4 regions of the Shewanella sp. SP1S2-4 genome follow, and region 2 is predicted to be linked to each of the others. Evidence: predicted binding sites of a transcription regulator. Region 2 holds the regulator's gene; each other region holds the start of a gene.

Region 1 (4,294 bases), on a different contig from region 2:
CATATTTTAGCCGTTTGTGGTTAACAATTGCTATCTTCCCGATGATTTTTTATCAAATGGCGCTTAAATACTTATCAAATACTCGACTCAGAGGAGATCCTGCGGATCTCTGTCTAAGCTCCATCGGCACCGCTTGGCTTCGATAAGCTGCTCTACAAGCGGATGAATACGTTCAAACTCTTGCTGCAGACGGTTGCGGTTTTTAGCTTGGAATAGCAGTTGGCGCCGGAACTTGCCGGCTTTTTTATCTAAGGGCGCAGGCATAGGACCAATCACCTCAAATTCTTTATCTTGCGGCAAGAGCGCGGCGAAGGCGTTGAGAAAGTTATCGGCATCACTGGCTAAATGGGCTTCGGCGCGTACCAACACCATGTGCCATGCTGGCGGCAGCAGTGCTTGTTGACGCTCTTTTAACTGGCTGCGGGCAAACTCGCCATAACCGCGGTGCAGCAAATCCCGCAAAATAGGATTGTCGCTCTGGTGAGTTTGCAATAATACCGTGCCGGGTTTGCTGGCGCGCCCAGCACGACCGGCGACTTGGGTATAGAGTTGCCCAAAACGCTCGGGCGCGCGGAAGTCGGCGCTGAATAAGGCGCCATCGACATCGAGTAGCCCAACAAGCGTCACATCAGGGAAGTGATGACCTTTGGCCAGCATTTGCGTGCCGACGAGGATTTTATATTCGCCCTTATGAATTGCGTTTAAGTGGGTTTCTAATGAGCCTTTTAGGCGAGTGGTATCGCGGTCGATGCGCACTACTGGATGTTTCGGAAACTCCAGTTGCAGCGCTTCGGCGAGTTGTTCTGTGCCTATACCTTGGCCCATCAGCATAGTGCTGCCGCATTTGTGGCATTGCTTAGGGATGGCATATTGATTGCCACAATGGTGGCAGCAAATTTCACCAAGGGATTGATGTACTGTGAAAAACGCGTCGCAGCGGTCGCATTCGTGTAAGTGACCACACTCATGGCAAAGCAGGGCTGGTGCGAAGCCGCGGCGATTGAGAAACAGTAATACTTGGTTACCTGCGTCTAAATGCAGACGGATTTCGTTCAGCAGCGGCACCGACATTCCTGCTTTTAACGGCATATTTTTAATGTCGATAATCCCTTGGCGCACTTTTTTAGCAGCGCCAGCGCGCTCACCCAATTGCAAATGATGGTAACGGCCACTTAAGGCATTTTGTAGACTTTCGAGTGAGGGGGTTGCCGTGCCTAATATCACAGGAATTGATTCTAAATGGCCACGCATGACTGCCAAGTCGCGGGCGTGATAACCGACGCCTTCCTGTTGCTTGAAGCTACTGTCGTGTTCTTCATCGAGTATGATGATGCCGGGATAGGCCATAGGCGTGAACAAGGCTGAGCGGGTGCCGATAATGATGGCGGCCTGACCGCAGCGGGCTTGGCGCCAAGCTTCGAGTCTCTGATTGTCGGTTAACCCTGAATGCAAAATGGCGACATTGACTTTGAAACGCCGCTTAAAGCGATTGATAGTTTGGGGCGTTAAACCGATTTCAGGCACTAAAATTAATGCTTGCTTGCCTTGCTTAAGGACTTCTTCGAGCACCGCCAAATAGACTTCCGTCTTACCCGAACCGGTAATGCCTTCTAATAAAGTACAGTGATATCCTTGTTGCAGATTTAAAGTGGCAACGGCGACGGCTTGTTCTTTATTGAGTTTATGTGGCGTTTCGTCCATTTCGAGTGTGGTGCGCCAGTCGAGGTTAAGCTCGGCGACTTTCTCATGACGTGCTACCCAGCCTTTATCTTCTAGGGCTTTAAGCGCCGCCTTACTGATGTCTAAGCTGATAACCTCTTCTTGGGTTAAGCTGGCGGTTTTGAGTAACTCGAGTAGTTTTTTCTGTGCGGGTGCGCGTTTAACTGCTTCGGGCGCAATATTTTGGCCTATTTCAGTTAATTGCCAGAATTGAATCTTTTGTGGCGCGGCATTGAGCCCTTTGCGAAGGGCGACTGGTAAGGCTTGGGTTAGCATCTGCCCTTGGCTGCAAAAATAGTATCTCGCGGCCCAAAGCGTTAATTTATAAAGTGATTCAGGCAGCAAAGGTTTATCGTCGATAAACTCAAGCACAGACTTAATCTGTTTAGGCGCTAAGCTGCAAGACTCAGTGATACCTGTGACTAATCCAATTAATTGTTGACGACCGAAGGGGACTTTAACGCGCACGCCTATCTGCGGTGTACTAGGATAAGTTTCGGGTACGCGGTAGCTAAAGGTTTGCCGCATAGGCACAGGTAACGCAACTTCGACAAACAATGACATATGCAGGCAAGTCTTAGGCAAGAATGTGGTTTAGTGTACTCAGCGCGGCTGGCTAGGGCTAGCCCTAATGATGGTTTACCAAGGATAGTTGAGAGTAAATAAATGGCTAATATAGTGAAATCATTAGGTCTACTCGCGTTAGTGTGTAGCGCACCTAGCATGGCACAAGTCTCCCATGTGAGTGTTAACAGCCGCATGTTTGAGTTAGGCGGTTATCCAAAACTCAGGGTGAATGTGATTGCGGACAATCAAGACATGTCGCGCTTAGAGTTTGTGGTGCAGCAAGCTGGCGGCGAAGAAAAGTTAATGGTTGAGGAGCTTAATCGCTTTTTAGTTTTGCTCACAGGTGTTGAAGATGTAAAGGATGACAAAGCTAAACTCTTAGTGAGGGAGTATCGACTCGACCGATGGTACGAGGTCAAAAGTATCAATCTATTTGGCGAGGCTAAGCCAACATCGGCTGCGCTATCTATGAGCGCGGCATCGGGCAGTAAAAGTACGACGACAGCGCTGGTGCAAAAGCGTGCGGATAAAGTGAATGTTCAGCCTGTAAAAGTGGCCGCAGAATCCACATCAGTGGTGGGTGCTAAGACCGCGACGGTTATTACGGCTGCAAATATTCATGTAGATACTCATGTAGATGCTCATGTAAATACTAAGCCCACAGTGCCAGCGGCTGAAGTTGTGACTGGCTTTAAATTTCCTGAAGTAGCGGATGAGCAAATAGTGGCCACTGAAGCAGTTAAGACAACAAATAGCGAACTCAAAGTGAATGCCGCTGAAACGTCCCCAACCGCTTCGCAGACACCTGAACATTGTCAGTTAACTTATCTTGCTGGTGAGACCTTGTGGCGTATCGCCAATCGCTATGCCAACGATTGGGACGTGAGTGTCTATGGCGCTATGCTGGCGATCTATGAGGCGAATCCTGCGGCGTTCTCAAAAAATAAAATCAACGCACTCAAGAGTAATGCGGCTCTGTCCTGTCCTTCGAAAATGATTTTGGCACAGCATGCTAACGCCAAAGAGGCTCAGGCGATGTTTGAAGCTAAAGAGGCGGGAGAATGAAGCGGCGAACTAAAGTCAAAATAGACGCAGATTAACCGCCAAACGCTCAGATAATCTACTTGTATCCCTTGTGGGTATGCTGTACCATTCTGCGCCCTAAACATATTGTTATTAACATGCATGTGGTGTCCGACTACGGGTTGGAAGAGCGACATGGCCTTACACTTTTGAGGTAACCCCAATGAAACCAGGTATCCACCCAACATACGCTATCATCACTGCAAACTGTACTTGTGGTAACGTTATCAAAGTAAACTCTACTGCTGGTAAAGATCTGCATTTAGACGTATGTGGTGCTTGTCACCCATTCTACACTGGTACACAAAAAGTTGTTGATACTGGCGGTCGTATCGACAAATTCAACAAGCGCTTCGCAGTGCTTGCAAAGAAATAATTGCGATTGCAATGTTTCTAGAAAAGGCGCCTATGGCGCCTTTTTGCTTTCTGTCATTTGCTGAACTGCTTTATTTACGCCTATCTTAATACTTATGTTAAATCCCCCATCTGGTACGACTTCACTCAATTAATCGTCAACTTACTGAGTATTGCGAGTTCAAGTATGTAATTCGACTTATTTATAGCAATTATCTATAAGATAAATATGCTAGCCGTTATATATTGTAATTTAACCAACATTTTTGAGATTAACTCGCTACAACTAGCGCTATAACTACAAAATATATGTTTGTTTCCTACAAAATATATTAAGAAATGCAGCTTTATTATAGGAGATAAGTTTATAAAACTAAGCTTAGAGGTGATATTTGCAGGCTAAAGTGAAATTTCTGAATCTCTTATTTAAAAATCCCCCTTATTGGCGTATCTTACCCCGACCAGCCAGACTATTAACATCACCCTTTGGTGAGACTAGATGTGTGTTGGTAGGCCTTACTCTCATAAATTATAAATGTCGCATTTCAGGATTTTAAAATGTCAGATATTC
Region 2 (4,294 bases):
TGGAAGTTACCCAAGGCTCGATAAAAATCCAAGCAAATGAACTGCGTGCATTTTCTGCCGAAGGTGAAAATAGCAAAATTTTAGTGGCCACTGGTAACCCAGCAACTTACAGCCAAGTGTTAGACGATGGTCGTCCAGCCTCGGCGAGCGCGAAAGAAATTCGTTACGATATGGCAAGCCGTACCCTAACACTGAAAGGCCAAGCTTCGTTAGATCAAGCGGGTAGCCAAGTGACGGGTAATGTGATCCGCTATAACATCATCCAGCAAAAATTGATTGCTGAGAGCACAGGTAGTGGTGACGATCGCGTGATCACTATTATTCAGCCTGAAAGCTATCAAGATGATGCCAAACCAGACGCGCCAGCAGATAAACCTGTGAAAAAGCAGGACTCTAAATGACCCAAATCACCCTAAGAGCACAAAATCTGGCGAAGAGTTACAAGAGTCGCCAAGTGGTTAAAGACGTCAGTCTGACGGTAAAAACCGGTCAGGTCGTTGGCCTACTCGGCCCGAACGGCGCGGGTAAAACTACCACCTTTTACATGGTCGTCGGTCTGGTTAAAAGCGATAAAGGCCACATCTTTATCGACGATGATGATTTAACCGCAGATCCTATGCACCTGCGTGCCCGCAAAGGTATAGGTTACTTGCCGCAGGAAGCCAGTATCTTCCGTAAACTGACCGTCCATGACAACATCATGGCCGTGCTGCAAACGCGTAAAGAATTAAAAAAAGAGCAAAGGGAAGAAGAGCTAGAGCATCTGCTCGAAGAGTTCCACATTACCCACATCCGTGACAGCCAAGGCATGTCATTGTCGGGCGGTGAACGTCGCCGTGTCGAAATTGCGCGGGCGTTAGCAGCAAATCCTAAGTTCATTTTGCTCGATGAACCCTTTGCTGGTGTCGATCCGATTTCGGTTATCGACATTAAAAAGATTATCGAACAGCTCAAAAGTCGTGGCCTTGGCGTGTTGATCACAGACCACAATGTCCGTGAGACATTAGATGTGTGTGAACATGCCTATATCGTGAGTCACGGAAACTTGATTGCCGAGGGGACACCCGCAGAGATCTTAGACAATCAGCAAGTTAGGGCTGTGTACTTAGGTGAACAATTCAGGCTATAGTTAATCAAGCGGAGCCAATGCAGGTAATTTATGCCACCATTGGACTCCACTCAAGATGATAACAAGCGACCTCATCCAACAATAATAACGTAGGGATCAGCGGTAACATGAAAGCGTCACTCCAGCTCAAACTGGGTCAACAGTTAACCATGACGCCACAATTACAACAGGCCATACGTCTGTTGCAACTGTCGTCATTAGAACTGCAGCAAGAGATCCAGCAAGCCTTAGATTCTAATCCCCTTCTCGAGCTGGAAGAGGATCAATTCGACGCCACTAAAGCCCCTGTAAACCAAACGCTATCCGATACGGATTTCAGTGAATCGAGCACTCTGCCGCCAGAGAAAGACAGCTCCACCATAGACACGGCAGAGTCCTTAACCAAAGAATCCATGCCCGACGAACTCCCCATGGACACCACCTGGGATGAAGTGTTCACCGCCTCCCCCAATTCTGGCCCCGGTGGCAGTCGTGAAGATGATATGCCCTTCCAAGGTGAGACCAGTGAAGGCTTGTATGAGCACTTAGAATGGCAAAAAAACCTCACGCCGTTTTCTGAAACCGATTTAGCCATTGCCACCGCCATTATTGATGCCATTGACGATCAGGGCTATCTCACCCAAAGCACTGAAGAAATTCTCGAAGCTATGGGCAATCCTGAGGTTGAGCTTGACGAAGTCGAAGCCGTACTCAAGCGCATTCAACACTTTGATCCCATTGGTGTTGCCGCCCGCGATTTAAGCGAGTGCCTGTTGATCCAACTGTCGCATTTCGCCGCTGACACGCCCAACCTAGAAAACGCCCGCATGCTGATCAAAGATCATTTAGATCTGATCGCCGCCCGCGATTTTAGATTGTTGATGCGTAAGACTAAATTAAAAGAGGATGAGTTAAGAGACGGCATAGCGCTTATCCAAACCCTCAATCCCCGCCCAGGTTTATTGATTACGCCCAACGATGACGAATACGTCATCCCAGATGTGTCAGTGTCGAAGAAAAATGGCCGCTGGGTGGTTGAGCTGAATCCTGACTGCATGCCAAAAATCAATGTAAACCAACATTATGCCTCGATGGCGCGCAGCACTAAAAGCCAAGCCGATAGCCAATTTATTCGTGGCCATCTGCAAGAGGCTAAATGGTTTATCAAGAGTTTAGAGAGCCGTAATGATACCTTGTTGAAGGTGGCGAACTGTATCGTCCAATATCAGCAAGGTTTCTTTGAATACGGTGAAGAAGCCATGAAACCTATGGTGCTTAACGATATTGCCGAAGCGGTAGAAATGCATGAGTCGACCATCTCACGGGTGACGACACAGAAATACATGCATACCCCTAAGGGACTTTTTGAACTAAAATACTTCTTCTCTAGCCACGTCGGTACTGACGATGGTGGGGAGTGCTCATCCACAGCAATCAGAGCCTTCATTAAGAAACTGGTTGCAGCGGAAAACCAGAAAAAACCATTGAGCGACAGTAAGATGGCACAACTTCTGGCAGAACAAGGGATCAACGTAGCCCGCAGAACCATTGCGAAGTACCGAGAGGCTATGCTCATTCCGCCTTCTAATCAGCGTAAAAGTTTATAACCTACAGTGGATATCGGAGGACGTTTCTATGCAAATAAACCTGAGTGGACACCATGTCGAAATTACCGAATCGTTACGCGCATATGTAGAAGAAAAGTTTTCAAAACTTGAACGCCATTTCGAACAGATCAATAATGTGCACGTTGTGCTCAATGTCGAGAAAATGCAACAGATTGCCGAAGCGAGAATAAATCTTATCGGTGGTGAAGTTTTTGCTACTTCAGAGCATGCTGACATGTATGCCGCTATAGACGCCCTGATTGACAAGCTTGATCGTCAGGTTATTAAACACAAAGAGAAGTTAACAAAACACTAATAATGGAACTTTGTACCATACTGCGGCCGGAGTGCACTACCTGCGCCACTCCGGGCAGCAAGAAAAAGGTACTGGAACTCATCAGCGACTTAGTCGCTGCCCAGTACCCGACCCTCTCATCTCAAGAGATATTCGAAAGCCTAGTGGCGCGCGAAAAGATGGGGAGCACAGGTATAGGTAACGGCATCGCCATTCCACATGGTCGACTAGCCGATATAGATCAGCCCATTGCCATACTCATTAAGTGTGAAGAGCCGATAGCATTCGATGCTATCGATAAGCAACCTGTTGATATTTTATTTGCACTACTGGTGCCTGCAGACCAATGTCAGCAGCACTTAAGTACCTTGTCTTGCATGGCCGAAAAGCTGAGCGACAAGCAAATATTAAAGCAATTACGCAAGACGCATGATGAAACGGAACTCTATCAGGTAATCACTGGATGAAACTGGTCATAGTGTCGGGCCGCTCAGGCTCAGGCAAATCTGTCGCCCTAAGGGTACTCGAAGATCTCGGCTATTATTGTGTCGATAACCTTCCCTTGCCCTTAATCGGCACTTTGCTTGAGCAACTCAAAGGCAGTAACGATCTCGTCGCCATCAGTGTCGACGTGCGTAACATGCCTGAGCAGGATAAAGTCTTAGTGAAGCAACTCGCGAGCCTGCCTCCTGATACTGAGTTAACCAGCTTCTTCCTCAATTCCAGCGATAAAATTCTGCTCAAGCGTTACAGCGAAACCCGCCGTTTGCACCCTTTGTCGAAGAGCCAAGTCTCTTTGCAAGAAGCAATAAAACTGGAAGGGAAACTGCTCGAGCCTATGTCAAAACTGGTCGATCACTACATAGATACGTCGAACCTGAATATCTATGATTTAAGCGATCAAGTGAGACAAATTCTGCTCGGCAGTGTCGATAAAGAATTAGTGATCAACTTTGAGTCCTTTGGCTTTAAGCACGGTATGCCCACCGAAGCCGACTTTATGTTTGATGTGCGCTTCCTGCCTAACCCACACTGGGAACTGGCGCTGCGTCCATTGACTGGCTTAGATGAGCCCGTAGCTGAGTTCTTAAATCGCCAACCACTGGTCAATAAGTTCATCTGGCAAATCGAGAATTTGCTGGAAACTTGGCTGCCGCATCTCGAACGCAACAATCGCAGTTATTTGACTGTGGCCATTGGCTGCACGGGTGGGCAACACAGATCGGTTTACGTCGCTGAGCAATTGGCTAAACGCTTTAGTAACGGTAAACATAAGGTTTATGC
Region 3 (4,294 bases), on a different contig from region 2:
TTGGCTGTTCTTAAGCAAATCATACTCAAGGAAAAAGGCGCTTTGGTTGACCAAAACGCCGATTTACTGCTTTCTCTTGCTAACGAAAAATCACAATGTCTGAAAGAACTCAAGACTAATGACGATATTCTGGCAAACCACACTGATAAGTCTCAACTCACTCAGCAAAGTGAACTCGTGCATAAAATGGCCGTTGTCAAAGACGCATTAACTGAATGCAAAGAACTGAACGATCAAAATGCCAGTTTAATTGAGATGAATTTAGCCAGCCTGAATCGCTTCGCTCAAGCTTTACAAGCTAGCAGAAACGCCTCCAGCCTTACGTATAACGATAAAGGCAAGACCTCAACTATCTCAAGTTTAGGTAATGATTTAAAAGCCTAACAGGCGCATCAATTCATACTCTGTATTTCCAGCTTCTAAGCTCTGATTAAAAATTAAACTTTAGTACTTTGCAGAAATAGAAAAGCCGCATACTACTCGTATAGTCCGCGGCTCAATAGAGTCATGTAGAAATGACTAGAAATACGTGACTTCTTTCACTCGCTGTGGACGACTCTGTTGTTGATACAGCGCCCATACCTGTGAAAAATCCAGTTCTAACTCAGTGACATAATGATCGCCAGCTGGATAACTCTTAACGACCCGCGCCCCACGGATCACACCAGAAACCGACGCTTTAACATTATCGTCCGTCAACATCCAATCACTGACACTGCTGTTTGCCGTTATTTTCTGCCCATAAACTTGTTCTGCTAATTCACGATAGGCCACAATTTTTGATGCTTGCATGGCCATCAACACTCTTTGTGATTGCTCTTTAGCCGGTTGAGTCGCTAAGGGCGCATATCCTATGGCCGTTAACTTAGGAAAACTCGGCGGCGGCACATCTTCCCATTGCACATATCTATCTTTAGCAGCGCAGCCAGTTAGCATTAGCGCCGCAATAACTAAAAGGTAGCGTTTCATTTTCCATCTCCTAAAACACGGACTTCATTCATGCCTGGACTCGCCTGACGATATAAGATGCCATTTTGTGACACAATTTGCTCCGAAGGCTGCATGTAGTTTGCCAACTCTTTTTGAGTCACAAAAGTTTGAGAGGCCGATACCACACGATTGTTACTTATGTTCACAATCCGAGTATTGATCGCCATACCATTGGTAACGGGGCTCATAGTCGATACAACAAGATGCTCAACGGGAAGATTTTTCGACAATTGTTGCCAATCTCGCGTCAAAATAAAATCCCCATTAGCCGTCACTCTCAAGCCATCAGCTAAATTTAAATCCACTACATTAAACTGAAAGCTATGGAGCGACGTCATTAATCCTTGCTGTAACTGCTGCGCCAACGCATTTGTGCCATTCATGTCACCCACTAATACTGGGGTTGCGACAACAATTGGTTGATCAGAACGCAGAGCATCATTTTGCTTAACGAGCTCTGTCACAATTCGCTGTGCTAAATGGTTGATCACTGCCGTTGGCGGCAACCCATTGCCATCCACTAAACTCGGCTTGGGCGGTGTAACCGATTTAGCCACACATCCACCTAACATCAGTAATGTTAAGGGAATAATCACACGCTTTAGCATTGGATTTACCTCATCTGTGGGTGTACTGGCAATTAAATCACTCACACTCTACGCGTCTCATTTTTGTGAGTAACAAAAGCCAGCAATCTTCGGACCAAAATTGCTCCAGCCCGACATTATTATGCTCATACGCTGTATATCGACTGCGCCAATGGAAACTTTATCGAAAACTCTCGTTAGTCAGGCATGAAATTTGCTTTGTCGGTATATTAGATTAAGTGTCAGGAAACTGGCTCGATTAGCAAGCTCGCCAATAGCTTAGCGATAAGGATTGTATTGATGCACATACCACGTTCAGCTTCGCTCATCATTTTGAGCCTTGCACTGCTGTCTTTGCCTACTCGGGCCGAATGGATAGAAGCCAGTGGTGAAGCGACTATTATCAATGGTAATACGGCTCAAGCAAGGGAAGAAGCGATTAATCAAGCCGTTAGCTACGCGACATTAAGCACGGGCATTCAAATCTCCAGTGAACAACAAACCTCTAACGGAAACCTTACACAGAATAACTTCGCGATAAATCGCAACGCCCAAGCCATCAGCATCCAACTCGTTAGCGAACGAATCCAGGGAAACAAAATTTATGTGTCCCTACGACTCGATCTAAATGATGATCCTACGCAGCAGTGTCCAAATGGACAATTAAAGGCTGCGATTCTAATCCCTCAAGCACAAATTAAAGATCGTACTCAGCTCAGATACGGACAGCTTTCAGGCTTTGAAGAAGTTATTTCCGAAAAACTAGGCAGTGTTATAGAAGATTACTCTTCCACAGGTTTTAGCCACACTCACGCTAAAGAGCTGCTCGACATTAAACAAGATCTAGTGGATATTCGCGGTTATCGACTCCCAAGCTGGCTCAGTGAAATTACCGACAGCCAATATATCCTCCAACCACAAATTATGGATATCTCAATGGAGCCAGTGCAGCCAACCTTCCTAGGATTCTGGAATGAAGCTCCACTCAGGCAATTCCAGTTCAAACTTAGCCTTTATCATGGGATCAGTGGCGAAGAAGTTTGGAGTAAAAGCTACAGCACATCGGCGCCATGGGAATTTGAAGAACAAGCCATTATAGCCCCGAATACGGACAGATTCTGGCGATCATCTTATGGCAAAAATATTACCAAGTTAATGCAACAGGCTACCCATGATTTAGACAGCACACTCAATTGCAGACCCTTACTCGGCCAAGTCGTGAGCCGCCAAGCGGACAGGATCATTTTAAATCTCGGCCGTAAACATGGCATTCGTGTCGGGGATAAATTCCAAGTCGTATTACAGCAAAATCTACCCGATCGACTCAATGAAATGCGCGCCGTCGCAACCAAAAGTCGAGCCACGGTAAAAATCGAACAAGTGAGTGAAGAAAGCTCTACAGCAGTACTTTTAGACCAAAATGCAGCCTACAATGTGCAGATAAACGACATAGCGCTTAAGATTTAAGCAACTAAATCATAAGCCTTTTAATCAGAGATAAAACCAGTATAATCACTGTCGTCTCTCTATAGCTCAACAGGATAGAGCAGCCGCCTCCTAAGCGGCCGATCGGGGTTCGAGTCCCTGTGGAGAGACCAGATAGTGACCTTGGTGATATCAAACTCCCAGAAATCTTCCGGAGAAACGGAATGACTGAGCTATTTGCGTCTAATCTCAATATTATCGTCAAGCGTTGGCCTATCGTAGCAGCTGCAATAAAATCAAGTCCATTTGATCACCTTAAAGCTCACTTAGTTATTGGAAGTAATCAAACAATCAGTGTTAATGGTATTCAATTAAGCAGCCGACACGATCGTATTGCAGAAGCCAAGCTGTACATCAATACCCTTCCAAAAGATGTAAATAGTGTGACAGTTTATGGTGTGGGTATGGGAGATGTTCCGACACTATTAATTGAAAAAAAATCGATTAATACGATTAAAGTCTGCTTGCTTAATACGTCACTATTCTCATTATTGATCACCTATACAGATCAATCAGAATGGCTTAGTCATCCCAAAGTTCAACTACTCGAGCCCCAAAAACAAAATCGCCTTGATCCGGTCTATATTGCCATCACCCCAGACTTAAGTTTAGTCTCAAATGAAAATGCCAGTTTACGTGATTTGCTGGTTTACGAAAATAATATAGAATTTGTGAATAGCAAACATAAATTAGATGACCCTGTAATTAAAGCAAGATTCTCAGAGAATCTCTCTTTTCTCAAATTAGATCCTGATGCCGCAATGTTAAAATTAATACACAAGCAGCACACAGCTTTTGTCATAGGATCTGGCCCTACACTAGAGGAACATTACGGTTACCTAAAATCACAGCGTGATCGCCCTAGCAATGATAGGCCATTGCTGATAGCAGTAGATACATCGTTCAAAGCATTAATGGGACAAGGTATTATTCCTGATATTCTCGTTAGTATCGAGCATAATATTACACAAGAGCATCTACCAGAAAGTATTCCTGAAACAGTAACGCTAGTCTATTTCCCTAGAATACCCGCGAAAGTAATTGGTTCTTGGCCTGGCCCTCGTTTTAATGCGTATTCAAAAGGGAAAATTTACGATCAGCTTCATAAAACATATCCAAAATTACGTTTATTTACTAATGGCAGCGTGATTCATCCAGCCATAGATCTTGCAGTACACTTAAATATCTGGGAAATTACATTATTCGGATGTGATTTTAGCTATCCAAATAAT
Region 4 (4,294 bases), on a different contig from region 2:
TAAGATGGCTTGTTCGGCGTTTACATCCTGCAGGTGATAAAAAAGTGTCAATCGAGCCATGCTATCCCACTCCCTGTGTATGAAGGGCTACTGTATGTCAGTCGTGAAATTTTAACAACAGCAGCGGTAATAGTTGCCGATATTCCAAGAGGATGGCGTAATGAACCGAGAATATCAGTCTAAAAATCAGCCTGTTAACATATCATTAAAAACGAGAACAGAATATGCATGGTAGCTGAACGAAACTCAATTAGTTGACCCAAGCCGTTAAACAAGGCTATGTCGAACACTGGCATTAGGAGGCCCATAATGAAGTCTAATGTTGTGCAACATCAGACTGATATCCGCGCCGATATCATGTTGATCGATGAAATGATAACGCTCAATCAAGAAGGACTCACATTTTACAACCAAGCGATGACGTACGTCGAAGACTATAACCTTAAGCGGATTTTTTCGACCAAAGCGAATATCCACCAGCGAATGTTGAGGCGATTTGAGCAGCTGCGCCCTTTGTCTAGCGAGCCGCTTCATGGCCTGAGTCATACGATACCTGTCACTTACACTCAAGCGACAAAGTTGCTGCATCAGTGCCATATATCGCAGGCGATGGCCGCACTTGTCGTTATAGAGCAGCAAGTGTTAACCCAGATGAAGCAAGCAGTAAGGCAAGCACATCAGCCACAACTTGCCAATCAGCTCGCAGAAGGCGCCGCTTGGCTGCAAATCAGTTGCGATGGTATGAGTTCGCTCAATCCTGGTTAATCCTTTACACCTGTTTACATCAGTTTGCATTAGTGCGCATCAGTATGAGCCTCTTTACCTGGCAATATCCAGCTTTAACGCACCGCGCGACTCCACACACTATTCCGCACACACTTTACCGCACACAGTCGTGCGGTTTTTTATGCTTTAAAGATGACTCTGCTTGCCAGAAAAAATTACATTTTGTCGGTAAAAAAGACCGACTTAAACAAAAGACTCCTTCTGTCAAAATATCAAAAACAGCACATAAACACCTTAAAATCAACAACTTAACTATATTGGCACGATTCACGCATTATCTAACATCGAGAAAACAACGGAGGATATGATTATGAAAACCACAACAGCATCAGTACTAGCGACCTTACTTGTCGGTTCAATCAGTTTAAATGTCGCAGCAGCTCAAGATTGGAAGGACGGGGCTAAGGATGCTTGGATCGATGGTAAAGCTGAAACTACTTTACTGCTCAATACCAATCTCAATTCCTTTGACATTATAACGGATGTCAAAGAGGGAAACGTGACGTTAACAGGTAAAGTGGAAAGCAGTGTCGATAAAGCCCTTGCCACTGAACTGATCAAAAGTTTAGACGGCGTAAAAGATGTCGATAATCAACTCATTGTGATGAATGAGAAAGAAGGCACCAGTGAAGTTGTTGCTACTTTGACCGATTCTAAGGTTGCCACAGTCGTCAAAACCCGTTTACTGTTTTCAACCGATGTTTCCGGCACTCAGATTAATGTGGATGTCGCTAATGGTATCGTCACCTTAAAAGGTGAAGTTGCTAGCGATGCCGAACGTCAGTTAGCGCTGAAAATTGCCGAGAATACCGACGATGTGAAAAAAGTTGTCGATAAAATCAAAGTCGTTAAAAAAGCCTCTTAACGCTAGTTAAAGCTGCACTTTCTGAAACTAGCTTTCAAAAGTAGCGCTTTAACAGTCAGAGTTAAGTACAAGGCGTTAATCTTGCCTCAACTTTTGAACTCGATTGATAAGAAAAAGTAATAACAAAAAACCAGCCTAGGCTGGTTTTTTTATGTCCATTATTTCACTCAATCAAGCAAGGTTTTCTAGGCCACGTAGATAAGACTAGGTTTAAGAAAACGAAATCAAGGTAGGAAAATTGAACGACATCAGGCTAATGCTGGAAGCGATAGTACCTTAAGCGATAACACCTTAAGCAATAGTGTCTGAAACTATATTTTCAGAAACAATCATGCCTAAAAAATCATGCCTGAAGTCGCGTTAAAATGCAGGCTCAGCGCTGGCTTCAAAGCCAAACTGGAACTCATAAAAATGCTGACCATTTTCGATACTGATGGCCATAGTGCCCGTTAAGCCCTGCAACTCGCCCGCACCGGAATGGGGAACCACTTCTAAGATCAAACGGTTTTGTCCATCGGTCATAATGCCAAAATGTTGCAGCACGAAACTACCCTGCTTACCACACACCTTGCCAACCACTTGCTCAATCGCCACATAGCCAGCCGAGCCTTTGACTGACGTCATTGCACTGAGCATTTCACCTTGGCTACGGCCCTCAAGCTCGCCATAAAAGGTCTTATCTAAGCCCATACGCCCAAGCGTCACGCCGCCCACACCCGTAGCATAGGTGCTATCTGGAGTGAGCTTAACATCAAATTTTCCAGTGATTTTGCTAACTTGCATGACACTCTCCTTGTCAAAACATTATGCCAAGTCTATCTACCCGAGAATACTTGCCGCTGCGGCAAGCATCACACACGGAACGAAAAATAACTTAGCACAAGCCTGCGCAGATCCATAATGCATTTACTCCCGACCCGTTGCGCACGACTACTCACTACTGAGTTATGTTAGTGATGCCAGTTTCGCTCACAGTCACCTCTAAGGTTTTAACGATTTCAGGGCTTTCAGACATAGGTTGGTCAGGCGCTCTATCGCGATAAGTCACGGCAATTTTGAACGGAGCTTCGAAGGGATAAACAGGTTCAATACTGTCCACCTCGATGCGATCTCCCAGCATGACGCTGCCTAAATGCTTCAAGTTATTGTGTTCAAAATCGAGGCTAAACAAGCCAAGATACCAAAATGCCCCCGAACCTTGGGTCGTCACAATAAACGGTGCCACAAAGGGCATAGTCTGCATTTTAGGATCATCTTGAATTGGCGCGTCACTCTGGGTATCAGGCTCTAAAGCGGGATCGAAATTTAACGGCGTAATGCGCAAATAATCCAGTAATACTCGACCTTTTACCTCGCCATCTTGATAATCGCCCATCGCAAATTCCGTTTGCTTGATCTTAATAAAATGGGTCAAGGCAACCGATTTACCGCCCTCTGGTAGGGTAATTTCAAACGGGTTAGCGGTATTTAAGCTAAAGAGTTTAAGCATCACTTCCGACGCATTCGCCACCGGCTTAACCTCAAGCGGTGTCACCACTTCGACCTCATTGGCCTGTGCCTGCGTTTTTTCCTGCGCCATGGCCTCGTCGTATTGCATGACCTTACCATCTTCCATCACCATATAAATATCATCATTGGTCATGTTGAAACGGTAAATACCTGCGGCGAGTATGGCTAATATCACTAAGGTGCCCGCTAAGGTTAACTTTACAAACGTACTCATTTTCTCTCCCCAATCGCGCGCTTTGTGCACTGCTTTTCTAACACTGATCAACTTCAAATCAATGTCGGAGCAGTATTACAGATACTGAGTTAAAGCGGAGTGGGTAAAGTGTAAAAAAGTGACGCTATTTTGAGTTTTGTCAGGCTAAGTTCAGCAACATACCCTTTACTCGGCCAATATAATGGGCCGAGTAAATACTCAGCCCAAGACTTAGCTACTTCTCGTTTTTCCACAAGGCTGGGGTTTGGTTCGGTTGCCAATTACTTTGGGAGAAATGGGCTTGCACTAAGGAATAGATTTTATCTTGATACGAGACAAAATCAGGCTGCTGATAATCATGCTGATCCTGCCAAGCGGGGGCATAGTTATCTAGCGTGTCGAAACGGTATCCTTGGCGCTGCGCCTCTTCCACAAAGCGTTTAATTTTAGGCAAGTTGATGGTCGCACCTTGGCCACGGTGGGCATTTTCAAACAGGAAGTCGTGGGTCAAGATCACCACTTTACCGTCGTGCAAACCATCGCTACAGTCTAAGTTCTGCGTGCGACTGTTAAGAGGGTTCATTGTGGTGCCCGCACAGGTGTTGATCACTTGATTGATTTTATCCACCAGCTCAACCCCATCGGCCATAGATTCGGCTGGAAAAGCCACGCCCCAATCCTCAGGCCCCCAATCAAAGTCCCAACCAAATATTTTATAGTCACTCTCGGCGAGCATGTTTTGAATTTGCACCGCAACTTGCGAACTGTTCGTTGAGGTTTCGGCGGTACAAGCAAAAGCAGGGTCCCAAGGCGGCACAGTATCAGAGGTGGCACACAAGCCGTCACCTTTAAGTTTACTGGTCACTCGCCAGCCATTGGTATAGGGCAAACGAGCCAACTTTGTCATCTTGTTGTTAGGATAACTGGCGGCATTAGGGATA

What was found. The regulator sigma-54, encoded in region 2, starts transcription at its own class of promoters, with help from an activator protein. The targets are predictions, from matches to a motif close to GTTGGCACGNNNNTNGNNT.
Region 1: a site for sigma-54 is predicted at 2,297-2,315, ahead of Q4Q52_RS08875 (FimV/HubP family polar landmark protein). Genes of this name have one in related genera too.
Region 3: a site for sigma-54 is predicted at 1,779-1,797, ahead of Q4Q52_RS06310 (flagellar assembly protein FlgT). Genes of this name have one in related genera too.
Region 4: a site for sigma-54 is predicted at 1,043-1,061, ahead of Q4Q52_RS00665 (BON domain-containing protein). Genes of this name have one in related genera too.

The regions. Positions count from the first base shown of each region.
Region 1 covers NZ_JAUOET010000006.1:185,540-189,833, reverse strand. Annotated here, with positions in the region: gene priA (primosomal protein N') at 88-2,283, opposite strand; gene Q4Q52_RS08875 (FimV/HubP family polar landmark protein) at 2,386-3,351, shown strand; gene rpmE (50S ribosomal protein L31) at 3,533-3,745, shown strand; gene Q4Q52_RS08865 (malic enzyme-like NAD(P)-binding protein) at 4,282-4,294, shown strand, end outside.
Region 2 covers NZ_JAUOET010000013.1:5,443-9,736, reverse strand. Annotated here, with positions in the region: gene lptA (lipopolysaccharide transport periplasmic protein LptA) at 1-401, shown strand, start outside; gene lptB (LPS export ABC transporter ATP-binding protein) at 398-1,129, shown strand; gene Q4Q52_RS12985 (RNA polymerase factor sigma-54) at 1,237-2,715, shown strand; gene hpf (ribosome hibernation promoting factor) at 2,744-3,031, shown strand; gene ptsN (PTS IIA-like nitrogen regulatory protein PtsN) at 3,034-3,477, shown strand; gene rapZ (RNase adapter RapZ) at 3,474-4,294, shown strand, end outside.
Region 3 covers NZ_JAUOET010000004.1:52,405-56,698, forward strand. Annotated here, with positions in the region: gene Q4Q52_RS06295 (flagella synthesis protein FlgN) at 1-384, shown strand, start outside; gene Q4Q52_RS06300 (LPP20 family lipoprotein) at 520-969, opposite strand; gene Q4Q52_RS06305 (FlgO family outer membrane protein) at 966-1,598, opposite strand; gene Q4Q52_RS06310 (flagellar assembly protein FlgT) at 1,878-3,044, shown strand; tRNA gene Q4Q52_RS06315 (tRNA-Arg) at 3,100-3,175, shown strand; gene Q4Q52_RS06320 (6-hydroxymethylpterin diphosphokinase MptE-like protein) at 3,227-4,294, shown strand, end outside.
Region 4 covers NZ_JAUOET010000001.1:161,969-166,262, forward strand. Annotated here, with positions in the region: gene Q4Q52_RS00655 (sigma-54 dependent transcriptional regulator) at 1-60, opposite strand, end outside; gene Q4Q52_RS00660 (glutamyl-tRNA reductase) at 310-765, shown strand; gene Q4Q52_RS00665 (BON domain-containing protein) at 1,097-1,651, shown strand; gene Q4Q52_RS00670 (DUF3224 domain-containing protein) at 2,012-2,434, opposite strand; gene Q4Q52_RS00675 (hypothetical protein) at 2,589-3,374, opposite strand; gene Q4Q52_RS00680 (polysaccharide deacetylase family protein) at 3,589-4,294, opposite strand, start outside.